Regions from separate parts of the Serratia sp. KH_031 genome, predicted to be linked through region 1. Evidence: predicted binding sites of a transcription regulator. Region 1 holds the regulator's gene; each other region holds the start of a gene.
What was found. The regulator PurR, encoded in region 1, represses purine synthesis genes. The targets are predictions, from matches to a motif close to CANGCAAACGTTTGCNTG.

Region 1 (4,066 bases):
AAAGATCACAAAAACGGCAAAAGTGACGAAGAGTAAGAGCGTAAAAACCGCAAAAACGGTAACCAGTAAAACCAAAACTACCCGCGTTGCTAAAAACCACGTTACGCCACCGAAAAAAGGCTACAAGAAAGGTTATGGCCGTCATCGTGATGCTGGCATGGCAACAGCCAAACTGGCCGGTAATGATAAGCCACTGAAACTTAGCCCTGCGCACAAAAAGCGCTATCAGCGCGCCAAGCAAACCGCAATGGCCAAGTTGATGAACCAAATGGGCAAACCTTATCGTTGGGGCGGCACTTCACCCAATACCGGTTTCGACTGTAGCGGCTTGATTTATTACGCCTATAAAGATCTGGTGAAAATCAAAATGCCACGCACCGCCAATGAGATGTACCATTTACGCGACGCGGCACCGATCAAGAAAAGCGAATTGGAACGTGGCGATCTGGTGTTCTTTCGCATCAACAATCGTGGCACCGCCGATCATGTTGGGGTTTACCTCGGCGACGGCAAATTTATCCAGTCACCACGTACCGGTGAAGATATCCGTATCAGCCAGTTGAATAACGATTATTGGCAAGATCACTATATCGGTGCTCGCCGAGTGATGACGCCGAAAACCATTCGTTGATTCCCGTACAATCCTCCAAGGCTGGACACTCCACCCAGCCTTTTCCCTTTATGTTGTAAACCATTGCCGATGCTTTAACCAATTAGTCTAACCGCCCTTTTTAAACCTTTTTTTCACCCAGAAAGTTGTTAAAATTAATATCCATAAAAATATTATAACAATTCTGTTTTCCTGCCTGTCGCCAACTTGGCGATAAGCCACTGGAACAATAGCGCTGTATATAAATAAAGGAGAAAGCAATGTCGTTTGAATTACCTGCATTACCGTATGCGAAAGACGCTCTCGCACCACACATTTCCGCAGAAACTCTAGAGTATCACTATGGCAAGCACCACAACGCCTACGTGGTGAACCTGAACAATCTGGTGAAAGGTAGCGAGTTCGAAGGCAAATCACTGGAAGAGATCATCAAAACCTCTACCGGTGGTGTGTTCAATAACGCAGCACAAGTTTGGAACCACACGTTCTACTGGCACTGCTTGGCACCAAACGCAGGCGGTGAACCTACTGGCGCAGTCGCAGATGCGATCAACAAATCTTTCGGTTCTTTCGCAGAATTCAAAGAGGCGTTTACCAAATCTGCCATCGGTAACTTCGGTGCGGGCTGGACTTGGTTGGTGAAAAAAGCCGACGGCTCACTGGCGATCGTCAACACCTCTAACGCGGCAACCCCGCTGACGGGTGAAGACAAAGCGCTGTTGACTGTGGATGTGTGGGAACACGCTTACTATATCGACTACCGCAATGCGCGCCCTACCTACCTGGATCACTTCTGGGCATTGGTAAACTGGAAGTTTGTAGCAGAAAATCTGGCGTAAATCGCGGGAAAATGATCGGGCGCAGCCAATTGAGTGCTGCGCCTTTTTATTGCTGGTATGAATTAATGCATCACGGCAGTAAAAGCGAAAGCAATGATCATCGCCAATGCACACACGGTAGTGATCAACGACATTTTCAGATCGGTATCCATTAAAAGCTCCTCATCGAATTAGCGATAAGCTGCGTAGAATCCACAGCATTTATACGTCGAAGTATTTTCCCACAGTTCGCGGGTAAAATCTTGTGATCATTTCTCGACTTATAATATGGATTACCTCTTCCACTTTTGCTCAATTTGCGACAGAATTCGCAGTTCACAACTGCGTACCGGCAAATATGTCCCTCCCAGTCAAGCGATTCGCGACTTCAACACTAAAAACTTAGTTTTCGCTGTTCTGGAGAAGGTTTTACGTAGGCAAACGATTAACAACCAATTTACATGCTGCATGCAAGTAGATTTAGGAGTCACTTTCTACATGGCAACGATCAAAGATGTGGCCAAACGCGCGGGCGTTTCCACCACCACCGTTTCGCACGTTATCAATAAGACCCGTTTCGTCGCCGAAGATACCAAAACTGCCGTTTGGGCCGCGATTAAAGATCTGCACTATTCACCGAGCGCGGTCGCACGTAGCCTGAAGGTTAACCACACTAAATCGATCGGTTTGCTGGCAACCTCCAGCGAAGCTCCTTACTTTGCCGAAGTGATCGAAGCGGTTGAAAATAGCTGCTACAGCAAAGGCTATACGCTGATCCTGTGTAACTCCCACAACAACCTCGACAAACAGCGGGCTTATTTAGCAATGCTGGCACAAAAGCGGGTTGATGGTCTGTTGGTGATGTGTTCGGAATATCCCGATCAACTGCTCGGCATGCTGGAGGATTATCGCAATATCCCAATGGTGGTGATGGACTGGGGCGCGGCGCGCGGCGATTTCACCGATACCATTATTGATAACGCCTTTGCCGGTGGTTACTTGGCCGGTCGTTATTTGATCGAACGTGGTCATCGCGACATTGGCGCAATTCCCGGCCAATTATCCCGTAACACTGGCGGTGGCCGTCATCAGGGCTTTTTAAAGGCGCTGCAAGAAGCCCATATTGAAGTGCGGGACGAATGGATTGTTCAGGGTGACTTCGAACCGGAGTCTGGTTACAAAGCCATGCACCAAATTTTATCGCAAAAACATCGCCCAACCGCGGTATTCTGCGGCGGTGACATTATGGCGATGGGCGCGATTTGTGCCGCCGATGAGTTGGGTTTGCGCGTACCACAAGATATTTCGGTGATCGGGTATGACAACGTGCGCAATGCGCGCTACTTCACCCCAGCGCTGACGACAATTCATCAGCCCAAAGAACGTCTGGGTGAAATGGCCTTTACTATGTTGCTGGATCGCATTATCAGCAAACGTGAAGAATCACAGGTGATCGAAGTCCATCCTAAGTTGGTCGAGCGTCGTTCAGTGACCGACGGCCCATTTATCGATTACCGCCGTTAATTGTTAGGTTGGGGGAGCATCTCCCCCGGCTCCCGTTCATTAAACCACTCCTGATTTAACGTCTCGCTATCTCCCAAATACTCCAACAACCATTCCATCGCCGGTGATTGAGCATTCTGCTGCCAAGTCAGACAGCACAAACTCGGAGGAAAAGGTTGACCCAGTTGCAACGCCACCAGCTCACCACTTTGTACCAACGGCAGAACCAAATGAGCCGGAACCATCCCCACACACAAACCACCACGTAGACAATCTATCGCCGATGACCAATCAGGGACAATCAAACGTCGCTGGTTATCTAACGTCCAAGTCACGCGTTTTGGCAGATTGCGCGACGTGTCTTCCAGTACTAATGCCGGGTAAGGCCGCAATTGGTTGTCATGCAATTCCCCTGCTATCGCGGCCAATGGATGTTGCGGGCTCGCCACACACAACCAATTCATAAATCCCATATCGCGGAAGGCAAAACCGCCACCAACCGGCACGGCTCGGGTCGCGCCAATCGCCATTTCCGCTCGCCCATCGACCAACGCATCCCAAACACCGTTAAACACTTCGGGCTGAATTAACAGCTCCACATCAGGAAACTGGCGATAAAAATCCACTACCAGTTGACGGCTGCGTTGTGGTTTAACGATGATATCTACCGCTATTTTCAATTGACCACGCCAACCGTTCGCCACTTGTTGACACTGTCGACGTGTTTCGAGCATTTTTTTGATAACAGCACGTGATTCCTGGATGAATAGCGCGCCAGCAGGCGTCAATTCAACGTCTCGATGGCGTCGCTCAAACAACGGAACGGCCAACCATTGTTCCAATTGGCGTACCGTATAGCTGACTGCGGAAGGTACACGATGTAATTCCTGCGCAGCGGCACTAAAGCTACCGGTTCGCGCTACGGCATCAACAACATCTAGCGAGTATTCGGACCACATAATATTGCCTTCAATTTTTTTCACAGCACTGTGCGAATATTACCGTTTCACAAGCAAAGATCCAGTCATATACACTGCCGCGTCGCAAACCTGCATCACCATTAATTCTAACGAGAAACAAATGAAGAACTTTGGATTCATGTTTTACCTTGCCGGGCTGAGTATGTTGGGGTACT
Region 2 (4,066 bases), 910 kb from region 1:
CTATCGGCTCATTGATGCCACTCTATATGTGACGTTGGAGCCTTGCGTGATGTGCGCAGGAGCGATGGTGCATAGTCGTATTCGTCGCTTGGTGTATGGCGCCGCGGATGAGAAAACCGGGGCCGCGGGATCGCTGGTGGATATTTTGCGCCATCCGGGCATGAATCATCAGATAGACATTACCTCTGGCGTACTGGCTGAAGACTGTGCTGCCACGTTGAGTCATTTCTTCCGTCTGCGCCGTGAGCAGCAAAAAGCGTTGAAACTGGCACAACGTGCCACGAAAAGTCAGGAATAATTAGAACGCTAGTGCCAATGCCGGTGGGACCACCGGATAAGCCTTTCCTTGTTCGGCCAGTTGATTCGCTTCTTGTGCTGCCTTCTTTTCTTTTTCTAGCAAATACCCCACCAGACTGACCTGATAACGGCGGATATTCTCTACATAATTGTAGGCTTCATACCCGCGGGCGTAGCCATAGGTTAACTGCGGGGCATAGCGTTTTTGACTAAGCATCGGCAGACGCTGCTTCACATCGACCCAACTGTCTGGATTCCCTTTTTGCGATTTGGTCAGCTTACGCGCATCCAGCATATGTCCCCAGCCCATGTTGTAGGCTGCCAGAGCAAACCAAATGCGCTCATCCTCTGGCACGGTATCCGGTACTTTTGCCATCAGCCGCTGCAAATATAGTGCGCCGCCTTGAATGCTCTGCTCAGGGTCGAGACGATCCTTCACATCCAAACCGTCGGCAGTGGCGCGCGTCAACATCATCAAACCACGTACACCCGTGGGGGAGGTGGCTTGCGGGTTCCAATGCGACTCCTGATAGGCAATGGCCGCTAGCAATTTCCAGTCGATTTCGTTGGCGTACTTCTCAAATAAAGGCCGGAAGTTGGGCAGCACATTATCAATGGCAGATAAGAAAGTTCGAGTATCAACGTAATCGAAGCTGCCAACGTGGCCGAGGTATTTCTCTTCCAATCGCGCCAGCGTGCCGTCTTCCGTTATCTGGCTGTAGAAATCCAGCATCGCCGCATACAGGCTGTCATCCGTGGTGCGCTTTAAATACCAGGTCACCGGCTCTTCATCCGTGACATCGAATGCGACGGCCAACTGTGGATGAATACGTTGTAGTAGGGCGATGGTCACGGAATCACCGATGGTGTAATCCAGTTTGCCCGCAGCAACCTGTTCCAATAACTCTTTGGAGGCCAGATCGCTGGAGGTTTCCCAACTTAGATTGGGGAATTTATCTTGTTTGAGCTGTTTAAGTGTACTGGCATGTGCCGAACCGGAAGACACTGCTAACCGGCCTTTGAGTTCCTTAAAGCTCTTTGGGCGGGTGCTCCCTAGGCGATACACCAATTGTTGGGAAACCGAATAATAAGCGGGGCCGGTACGGGTGCGATTGAGACGCTCAGGATTGTAGATCAACCCGGCAGCCAAGAGATCGACACTGTCATCATTCAGAGCGTCAAACAGATCGTTGATGTTCTGATGTGGGATCACCACCAGTTTCACCCCAAGGTAATCGGCGAAGCTTTTTGCCAATTCGTAGTCCAGTCCACTCGGACCTTGCTTGGTAGTGAAATAGGTAAGCGGGGAGTTTAAGGTGCTAATACGCAGCTCTCCCCGTGATTTGATCGCTTCGAGTTGTTCACCCTGGCCACCACGCCAGGCAATGTTAGGCCACAGAGCGAGCGCGAGAAGCAAGGTAACAACACCGATTAGAATGTAATTTATTTTTAGGCGTTTCAAATAGTTATCTCGTAATGGCTCTTGTACACTGCTGGCCGGAATTATTGTTTTTGATATGGTTAAATCACCAGTGCCGGGGCATTTTGCGCAACAAAACGTCAGTGTGCAACTTTATTGACACGATATGCCAATTTCAGGGGAGAAATAGCTTTTATCAATAATAGCCACGCAAACGGTTTCGTCCGTGGCGTAGATTCTTTATAATGGCGCGCGTTTTCCCCCTGTTGCGCCCAATGAAGTGCTGAAATCAGTAGCTTCGAAGACGAGAGAACTTAAGATTATGGAAATACTGCGTGGTTCGCCCGCTTTGTCGGCTTTTCGTATTACCAAACTGCTGTCCCGCTGCCAGGACGCAGGGCTCCCGGTCAGTGACATTTACGCTGAATACGTCCACTTTGCCGATGTCAGTGCTCCGTTAAGTCCCGAAGAACATGCCAAACTTCAGCGCTTGCTCAAGTACGGACCTTCTCTCGCCGAACATGCTCCCGCTGGTCGCTTGCTGCTCGTCACGCCGCGTCCAGGTACCATTTCTCCTTGGTCTTCTAAAGCCACCGATATTGCCCACAATTGTGGATTGTCGCAGGTTGTGCGGCTGGAACGTGGTCTGGCGTTTTACGTCACGGCACCAGCGCTGACTGAAAGCCAGTGGCAACAATTGGCGGCTTTGCTGCACGATCGCATGATGGAAACGGTGTTCAGCGAGCTACAACAGGCGGAAAAACTGTTCTCTCATCATCAACCTGCGCCTTACCAGACCGTTGATGTTCTGGGGGAAGGACGTAGCGCGTTGGAGCAGGCCAATATCAAATTGGGTTTGGCACTGGCTCAGGATGAAATTGACTATCTGTTGAATGCTTTTAACGGTTTGGGGCGCAACCCAACGGATATCGAACTGTATATGTTCGCGCAGGCCAACTCTGAGCACTGCCGACACAAGATTTTTAACGCCGACTGGATCATCGATGGTAAAGAGCAACCGAAATCGTTGTTCAAGATGATCAAGAACACCTTCGAACAAACGCCGGATTACGTGCTGTCTGCTTATAAAGACAACGCGGCGGTGATGGAAGGTTCACAAGTCGGGCGTTTCTTTGCTGCACCGGGTAACGATCAATATGACTACCATCAGGAAGAAGCGCATATCCTGATGAAGGTAGAAACCCACAACCACCCAACGGCGATTTCGCCGTGGCCGGGGGCTGCGACGGGTTCTGGTGGTGAAATTCGTGATGAAGGCGCAACCGGGCGCGGTGCTAAACCCAAAGCAGGTTTGGTTGGCTTCTCGGTATCCAACCTGCGTATTCCAGGCTTTGAACAGCCATGGGAACAGGATTTCGGCAAACCGGAGCGTATCGTTACCGCGCTGGATATCATGACCGAAGGCCCGTTAGGAGGCGCTGCGTTCAACAACGAGTTTGGTCGTCCGGCGCTGCTGGGCTACTTCCGTACTTATGAAGAACAGGTTAACAGCCATAATGGCGTTGAACTGCGTGGCTACCATAAGCCGATCATGTTGGCTGGTGGTATCGGTAATATCCGTGCGGATCACGTGCAAAAGGGTGAGATCACCGTGGGTGCCAAACTGGTGGTGCTGGGTGGCCCGGCAATGAACATTGGTTTGGGCGGTGGCGCAGCCTCTTCTATGGCTTCTGGTCAATCAGATGCCGATTTGGATTTCGCTTCGGTACAACGCGACAACCCAGAAATGGAACGTCGCTGTCAGGAAGTGATTGATCGCTGCTGGCAACTCGGTGCTGAAAACCCGATTTTGTTTATCCATGACGTCGGTGCCGGTGGTTTATCTAACGCCATGCCGGAATTGGTGAGCGATGGTGGCCGTGGTGGCCGTTTCGAACTGCGAGATATCCTGAACGACGAGCCGGGCATGAGCCCGCTGGAAGTGTGGTGTAACGAATCCCAAGAGCGCTATGTGATGGCCGTTGCGCCTGAACAGATGGCACAGTTTGATGCTATTTGCCGCCGCGAGCGCGCGCCTTATGCGGTCATTGGTGAAGCCACCGAAGAACAACACCTTCTACTTTCCGATCGTCACTTCGACAATCAGCCGATCGACATGCCGCTGGACGTGTTGCTGGGCAAAACGCCAAAAATGACCCGCGATGTGCAAACCTTGCAAGCCAAAGGTGAGCCGGTATACCGTGAGAAAATCACTATTGCTGACGCGGTGAAACGCGTACTGCATTTACCGACCGTGGCGGAGAAAACCTTCTTGATCACTATCGGTGACCGTACTGTGACCGGTATGGTGGCGCGCGATCAAATGGTGGGACCATGGCAGATCCCGGT
Region 3 (4,066 bases), 2.3 Mb from region 1:
TTGAACTGGTTGATTAACTGATAGATTTCTTTTTTTGCCCCAACGTCGACACCACGAGTGGGTTCATCAAGGATCAACACTTTGGGTCGTGTCATCAAACCGCGGGCAATCGCCACTTTCTGTTGATTCCCCCCCGACAGCAAACCAATCGGTTGCTCCATCGACGGCGTTTTGATGTTAAACAGACGGATAAAATCACCGACGGCTTGTTGTTCGTCGCCATGTTTCAGGCTACCGCCTGCGCGGCTGAAGTAGCGTAGCGCGGTCAGCGACATGTTTTCCTTCACTGACATACCTAACACCAAGCCATCACGCTTACGGTCTTCGGAGATATAAACGATGCCATTCGCCAAACCATCTTGCGGGGAATGCGTCACCACTTCGTGACCATCAAGGTTTACCGTGCCACTTTTACGTGGCGCAGCACCGTAGAGGATCTTCATCAACTCAGTACGCCCAGCGCCCATCAACCCAGCAACGCCGAGAATTTCGCCACGATAGAGCGTAAAACTGACATCGTTTACACCGGGGCCGGAAACGTGGCTGACTTCCAGACGCTTTTCGCCGCGCGGTTGGTTAAGCCGCGGGTATTGCTCTTCCAGTTTGCGGCCAACCATCATTTCAATCAGCGTATCTTCCTGCAATTCACTGACCGGGCGTTCGGCGATGAACTGACCGTCGCGGAATACTGTTACGTCGTCGCAGATTTCAAAGATCTCTTTCAAACGGTGAGATATATAAACAATCCCACGGCCTTCGGCTTTCAGTTCGTTGATGACTTTGAATAAAGACGCGGTTTCAGTGTCGGTCAACGCATCGGTTGGCTCATCCATGATGATGACTTTGGACTCAAAACTAAGCACTTTGGCGATTTCCACCATTTGCTGATCGCCAATCGACAATTCACCCACCAACCGATGACTGCTATAACGCAAATTCAGTCGAGCGAGTAGTTTGTCGGCTTCGGCATACATACGTTTCCAATCGATACGCCCGAAACCGTTAACAAATTCACGGCCTAGGAAGATGTTTTCCGCAATCGTCAGTTGGGGGATCAGGTTCAATTCCTGATGGATAATCCCGATGCCCGCTTCCTGCGAATCCTTTGGCCCGTTGAACACCACCTCTTTACCGAGAAAATGCTGACTCCCCGCGTCTTTACTGTAGATGCCGGTCAGCACTTTCATCATGGTGGATTTTCCCGCGCCATTTTCCCCCACCAGCGCCATCACCTTACCGGGATAAACACTCAGGGCAGCGCCAGAAAGCGCCTTCACGCCGGGAAAGGCTTTATCAATCCCTTTCAGTTGCAGTAAAGGTTGCATAAATGCCTCAGAAAGTTACGCCAGCGCAGAGGATCACATTCGCATAGGGTGAACATTCCCCACTGCGGATCACGGCTCGGCTGTGCTCAGTTTGTACTTTGAATTCGTTGTGGCTGACATAACGCACACTGATAGTGTTGCCCTGAAGTTGGCCAAGCTGTGCAAATTGAACCAACAAGTGATCGTGGAGCTGCGGATTATTTTTCACTATTTCTTCCGCCAGAATGGCACTCTCGACCTGCATTTCCTGCGTTACCACATCGAATACCTGTAAAAACGTCGGTACGCCTTGGGTCAGCGCCAAATCGATACGCGGCGTTTGCACCGGGATCGGCAAGCCTGCATCGCCAATAGTGATTTGATCGGTATGTCCAAGACGAGAGACCACCGCAGAAATTTCAGAATTGAGTAGTACGCCTTTTTTCATCTTTATCACTCCACCAGCGAAACGTTTCGCTCACTAAGGAGTGTAAAAAAACGCCACTGGAAGGCAACCATCACATCGCGAAAATGTGATCGCCATCGAAACGTTTCGATGCGTTTTTATAAACGGCGTAAATAATAAGGGCCCAACCTATGTTGAGCCCTTATCGTGGGGAAGTGTTAAATCTCGACCTGGGTTCCTAGTTCGATCACCCGGTTCGGCGGGATCTCAAACTGATCCGGCGCTCTCAGGGCATTACGGCTCAATGCCATAAATAACTTGCCGCGCAGGTACAGATACCAAGGGCGTTTAGTCAGGATCAGTGACTCATGCGACATGAAGAATGAAGTTTCCATCATGCGGCACGGCAGCCCTTCCAATCCGCAGCGGTGGAAGACTTCCTCCACGTTCGGCGTTTCCCGCCAACCATAGCTCGCCACCACGCGCCAGAAGGTTGGCGATAATTGCTCAATAGTGACACGGCGAACGTTGTGGACGTATGGCGCATCTTCAGTACGCAACGTCAGTAATACCACCCGCTCATGCAGCACTTTGTTGTGCTTCAGGTTATGCAGCAAAGCAAAGGGGATCACGTTAGTGACACGCGACATAAACACGGCGGTTCCCGGCACACGAACCGGCGGTGATTTCTCTAGTGAAGCAATCATCGCTTCAAGAGAATTTCCGTGCTCATGCATACGGCGCAGCAAACGGAAACGTTCGCTTTTCCACGTGGTCATGATGATGAACATCACCAAGCCCAGCGTCAGTGGCAACCAACCACCAGAGAACAATTTCGTGGCATTCGCAGCGAACAACGGCACATCAAAGCACAGCAGAACCGCCAAGATGGCAACCACAAAGACGCGTTTCCAATGCCAATTATTAATCGCTACCGAGGCAATCAAAATGGTGGTCAACACCATGGTGCCGGTAACGGCAATGCCGTAAGCCGCCGCCAAATTACTGGAGTGTTCAAAGCTGAGGATTACTAACACCACAGAGATATACAGCACCCAGTTAACCACCGGGATATAAATCTGGCCGGATTCCATTTCTGAAGTATGGATAATTCGCATCGGTGACAGATAACCCAAACGTACCGCCTGACGAGTCAGAGAGAATACGCCGGAAATCACCGCTTGCGAGGCGATAACTGTCGCCAATGTCGCCAGAATCAACAAAGGGATCAACGCCCAATCGGGTGCCAACAGGAAGAACGGGTTCTTGATCGCTTCTGGGTTTTTCAGCAGCAACGCGCCTTGACCAAAATAGTTCAGCACCAGAGAAGGCAGCACCACGGTAAACCAAGCCAGACGGATCGGGAATTTACCAAAGTGCCCCATATCGGCATACAGCGCTTCCACCCCGGTAATCGACAGCACCACCGCACCCAAGGCAAAGAAGGAAACCTTCTTATATTCCAGGAAGAAATTCAGCGCCCATTTCGGGTTCAATGCCTGCAAGACTTCCGGGTTAGCCATGATGCTACGAGCACCCAACACCGCCAAGGTGAGAAACCACACCAACATCACGGGTGCGAACAGCTTACCCACGCTGCCTGTACCGTGCTTTTGAATCACAAACAGCAGCGTCAGAACCAAAATGGAGAGAGGAACGATATAGGGATCGAGCGACGGGGCGGCAATTTCCAACCCTTCCATCGCCGACATCACCGAAATAGCCGGGGTGATCACCACTTCGCCATAGAAAAAGCTACCGCCAATCAGGCCGAGGATCACCAGTACCGCCGTCGTTCGCGCCGAAGTATTGCGCCCGGCCAAAGACATCAGCGTCAATATCCCGCCTTCACCGGCGTTATCGGCACGCATCACATAAGTGAGATATTTCAGCGAAACAATGACAACCAACATCCAGAAGATCAGTGACAGAAAACCAAACACCACATCTGGACGGACATCGAAACCATAATGACCGGAAAAACATTCGCGCAAGGTATAAAGGGGGCTGGTGCCAATATCACCATAAACCACCCCAATCGCTGCTAAGGTCACTGCCGAAAGGGATTGCTTGTGTTCTGAGCTCATAATTCGTTTCTTTTACTAGACCATCCATTAGCCAACTTGCCGCGTCAGGCTAGAGATTTGGGCTTTAAGATCCGTTACGCCCTCTAAAAGCCGCACAGTATGCACGATTTACACAACTTGCCTACTCTTTAATATGTCTTTGAAAAAAACCAAAGTGTGAATAATTATTAATTTTGATAATAGAAAAATTCTACTAATCAACAAGCTATCCTTTTAAAAATAATGGTGGTTTATCACTCGTTTCTTCACCAAGATAGGAAAGACCTGCG
Region 4 (4,066 bases), 530 kb from region 1:
ACTGCCAATCGCGCTGTTTATCAATACTTGGGGCAAGGGCACGGCACAGCCCCTGATCAGTCAAAGCGATCTGGATTATCTAGAAGGCGTCAGTAACGGTTCGATAATTCCGGGGAAAGATGATCTAGATAACCTCACTTCTCGGGCTGAAGGGATCGTCGCGTTGGTCACCGAGTATGGCGTATCGCTAGCGCATCCTTTTACCTTGGGTAACGTTCCGATGGGCATCGGTTTCACCCCAAAAATCCAACGCATTGAAACCTGGAACTATAATGTCGCCGTCAATAACTATAGCTCATCAGACTTACGTGATGGTAATTGGCAGCACCAGACAATAAGCGGCAATATTGATGTGGGTATGTATGCCGATCTCTCATCCAACTGGACGGTTGCACTCTCTGCCCAAAACCTGATTGAACAACGTTTTAAAACCCGCGAAGTCAACGGAACACAAAGTGCCTTTGTTATCCGTCCTCAAGTGACTGTAGGCACCGCTTGGACACAAGACGCCGTGACCTTGAGTACCGATCTTGATTTAACGCCAGTGAGCGATTTCGATACGGTGGATAAACGACAGTATGCCGCAGTAGGTGCGGAATTACGTGCTGCAAGTTGGACTCAGGTGCGCGCGGGCTATCGCGTAGATATGCGTGGCAATGACCATCGGCAATTCACCGCTGGTTTTGGACTTTCACCTTCAGAAAGTGTGCAATTTGATCTAACGGCAATGGCGGGACGCATGCGCACCATTGGTGGCGTGGCTGAACTCACGTTCAGATTCTGATAACAACGGCGTCGATTTTATAAGAGCCGCTCAGTACGAGCGGCTCCTCAGAATAACAATTAGAAGTTGTAACCTGCCACTAAGTAATAGCCCCAGCCGGTAGATTTGATCGCGCCACCCGGCAGACCGATATCAACCCCATCCTGCCATTGACCACCATTATGGAAGTAACGCGCTACGAAGGAGTAGTGCCAGTGATCATAGTTCAGTGCCAAGACATGGCTGGAAGCGATCGCGTTGCTGGTACGTGCCTGACGGCCATTAACGGTGAAATCTTCTTTGCCCAGATCGGAACCGAAGTCAAAGTTGGTGAAACCGATGTAGCTCAGGTTGCCACCCCACAGTTCAGTCAACGGCACAAAGTATTTCACTTTGAAGCGGTAACCATCCCAGCTGTTTTCGTTGGCAGCCTGATAGTTTTCCCACTGATATTTGGCATAGATGTTGAGCGACAGACTCATCGGCAGACCGGTGTCGATGTCCGTGCCCAGCCCCATGTACCACGTGTTCTGGCGACCGTCGCTGTTATGACCCATATCGTAGATATAGTTGTTAGCGAAGTACCATTCTTTGAATGGCCCAAATGCCAAGCTGGTGCCAGTCAGTTTATCGATGGAGAAACGCGGTTCGATCTCCATAAACAGCGGTGAACCTTTATCCCAAATACCTTTGTCTGGCGTGTTACCTACACCAAAGAACTTCGGCACATCGACATAGCCATAGAAATCAAACCACTCGTGCTTGGTATAGGCTTCGTACTCCAGGTACAGGTCGTTATTCAGTTGCGGTCCGAAGCGGGTGTGATAACTCCCTACCACGTTAACGCTCTGATGCCACCAGTCAGAAACGTATTGGCTGTCTTTGCTTTCTTCAGCCATTGATGAAGTACTGTAAGACGCTGCGAGAAGTACACCTGCTGCGAGAGCTATTTTTTTCATTTTATTACCACATGCTTAAAGGGCCATTTCCTGCCCGACGTAAAGATGACAAATGAGTCTGAACGACACCTGGTGTAACGAACGGTTAAGCCTGTAACCGAACGACGCGCGCATTATAAGAATCACTGGGTGTAATAATCTGTGATCCAGTTGGGTATTTCGCGAACAGGTAATCGATTGCGTTCTCATTATACATATAATGTTTCATGGAAATTCATTTTGGTTGTGATTTTTATCATGCTCGGTGAACTTTAGAGCGATTGTGGGTTCATTAATAGCCAATGAATGGTTGCGAGATTTGTTACTCTTTTTCCCGCAAAAACCGGCGAATTTTTCCGCCGGTGCGTGAACGAGGCGCTATGACAATGCAACGTTCAATAAATAGTCTTCGGTCAGTGGTGGTTGTACCTTCTCGCTGGTCACGGCCTCCGCTTTAAGCGTTGTCGACCCGTTTGTCGGTGGCGTTGGGAAAACCTCACCGCTATCCACTATCAACAGCGACCCCATCGACAAGTCCGGTTCTTCCGCTTGGCTATGCAGCGCCTTACTACTCCCCTGCACCGTGAGTTTGAAAGGCTCACTTGCCAAAGACGAATGCCCCTGTGCATCTGTTGCTACCGCACGGATGGAATGTTCTCCGGCATCCAACGCTTTATTCAGCGGCACAATAAATGTCCATGTACCGTCAGCATCAACTTTAGCCTCACCTAATAAATTATCGCTATCGAATAAACGAACCATACAGCCTATCCCGACCTTCCCACGGAATACTGGGGTTTGATCATCGGTCACACCATTAACTGGAATATTACTGATCACTATCGCGGGTACCGCTGTCGATTCAGTGATGGTGGTGACATGGGCTCCGTCCCAAGCAGGACCGTAGATCAAGCCTTCATCGGAAAGTGGCAACCAAGAGTTAGCAGTGAGATGAGTGAAATTTGCACCGCCGGGATCGTTAATTTCCAAAGAGCCGATCAGTTTGTTTCCCGGTGCGGCTAGGCTACAAATATAAAGATTGGCGTTATCCGTTGATGGCGGCAAGGTAAAGGTCATCAATATGACACCTTGTGAATCTTTCATCGTGATCGTACCGCCATTGGTGCCCGTGACTAAAAATGAAAAAGATTTTGCCACCGTATCGAAGGTTATCACGCTCGTCGTCGCACCCAACGTCAGGCTTTCCCCCATCGTATAATGGGTGAAACTGCCGCTATTTTTCCCCCATTCACTGCCTGCAAGATGGTGGTAGACAGCATTATCAATGTGGATGAAATCATTGCGATAAACCTTACCGATCGGGTCTGCCTGCAAACCAGAAAAATCATCAAATGCGCTATTGCCGTTGGTATAACCGTAGATAATCACCGGCTTAGCTGGCCCCTGTTCACTGATGAAAAGGTGCACAGACTCTGATGGATCACTAACCCATTTTGCCCGATCGGTCGCGGTAGCCGTATAAGAAACCTCGCTGCCAAGCGGTGGGTTTTCTACGGTTAACGTCCACTGGCCTTGCGCATCCGCCGTGGTCTGCCCCACCAAATTCCCATTGGCATAAACTTTAATGGTGCTGTCTGCTTCGGCCTCACCGGATAACGTTGTCTGTTGCTTATTGGTGGTTGCTCCGTTATTCAACAGATTTTCAACACCATCCACATAGATTATTTGGGGAGCATCAGGAGCGATGGTATCGACAATCACTTTTATCGGGGCGCCCAATGCACTGGTATTACCCGCTGCATCGACACCTTGCACTTGGAAAATTTGTTCACCTTCTGGATACGCGATTTCTGGCGTAAAACGCCACTTACCGTCATCAGCGACTGGAACCGTCGCAAGATATTGACCGTGATTATAAATAGCGACGAAACTCTTCGGATCTGCCGTACCGCTAAGCGAACAATAAGCATTTCGGGTAAAACGCAACGGTTCTGCTGCACCTAACATTGAATTATTTATTAAATTTTCTGAATTTTCCATATTACTCAATCTCCTAATAATTTTAATCATTCCATTGCTAATACAGCGTAGCTAAAATAATAAAAACCAATAAAAATCAGAGCAAAAATAAAAAACAGAACACCACCCCTGTATTAACAAGGTTAATGATCTCGCTTATTTGATCAAAAAATCTACTTTACATATTCCTAATGGTGACAATTTGCTGAGGTGACAGATCAATTAATTTAAATAATCAGATCAAATGACAACCAACGAACCCTGTTCGTTGGCTAATGGAAGATATATGTTGGATTAACGAGAACCAGGAACGGCTTTAGCAATGTTCTCCTGTTCAAACACCACGACCTCACCGGGATGAACCTCCCACTCTTTAGGGGGCACA

Region 2: purL (phosphoribosylformylglycinamidine synthase) is a predicted target of PurR. The motif match lies at 1,925-1,942, and genes of this name have one in related genera.
Region 3: rbsD (D-ribose pyranase) is a predicted target of PurR. The motif match lies at 1,767-1,784, and genes of this name have one in related genera.
Region 4: AC3ISQ_RS12710 (nucleoside-specific channel-forming protein Tsx) is a predicted target of PurR. The motif match lies at 1,889-1,906, and genes of this name have one in related genera.

Annotation. Positions count from the first base shown of each region.
Region 1 covers NZ_CM174496.1:2,287,059-2,291,124, reverse strand. The annotation lists gene AC3ISQ_RS10285 (C40 family peptidase) at 1-631, shown strand, start outside; gene sodB (superoxide dismutase [Fe]) at 871-1,449, shown strand; gene cydH (cytochrome bd-I oxidase subunit CydH) at 1,512-1,601, opposite strand; gene purR (HTH-type transcriptional repressor PurR) at 1,927-2,952, shown strand; gene punR (DNA-binding transcriptional activator PunR) at 2,949-3,890, opposite strand; gene punC (purine nucleoside transporter PunC) at 4,012-4,066, shown strand, end outside.
Region 2 covers NZ_CM174496.1:1,372,555-1,376,620, forward strand. The annotation lists gene tadA (tRNA adenosine(34) deaminase TadA) at 1-298, shown strand, start outside; gene mltF (membrane-bound lytic murein transglycosylase MltF) at 299-1,759, opposite strand; gene purL (phosphoribosylformylglycinamidine synthase) at 2,040-4,066, shown strand, end outside.
Region 3 covers NZ_CM174496.1:4,778,044-4,782,109, forward strand. The annotation lists gene rbsA (ribose ABC transporter ATP-binding protein RbsA) at 1-1,325, opposite strand, end outside; gene rbsD (D-ribose pyranase) at 1,333-1,752, opposite strand; gene kup (low affinity potassium transporter Kup) at 1,929-3,797, opposite strand.
Region 4 covers NZ_CM174496.1:2,815,515-2,819,580, forward strand. The annotation lists gene AC3ISQ_RS12705 (conjugal transfer protein TraF) at 1-784, shown strand, start outside; gene AC3ISQ_RS12710 (nucleoside-specific channel-forming protein Tsx) at 844-1,722, opposite strand; gene AC3ISQ_RS12715 (Ig-like domain-containing protein) at 2,080-3,702, opposite strand; gene AC3ISQ_RS12720 (hypothetical protein) at 3,976-4,066, opposite strand, start outside.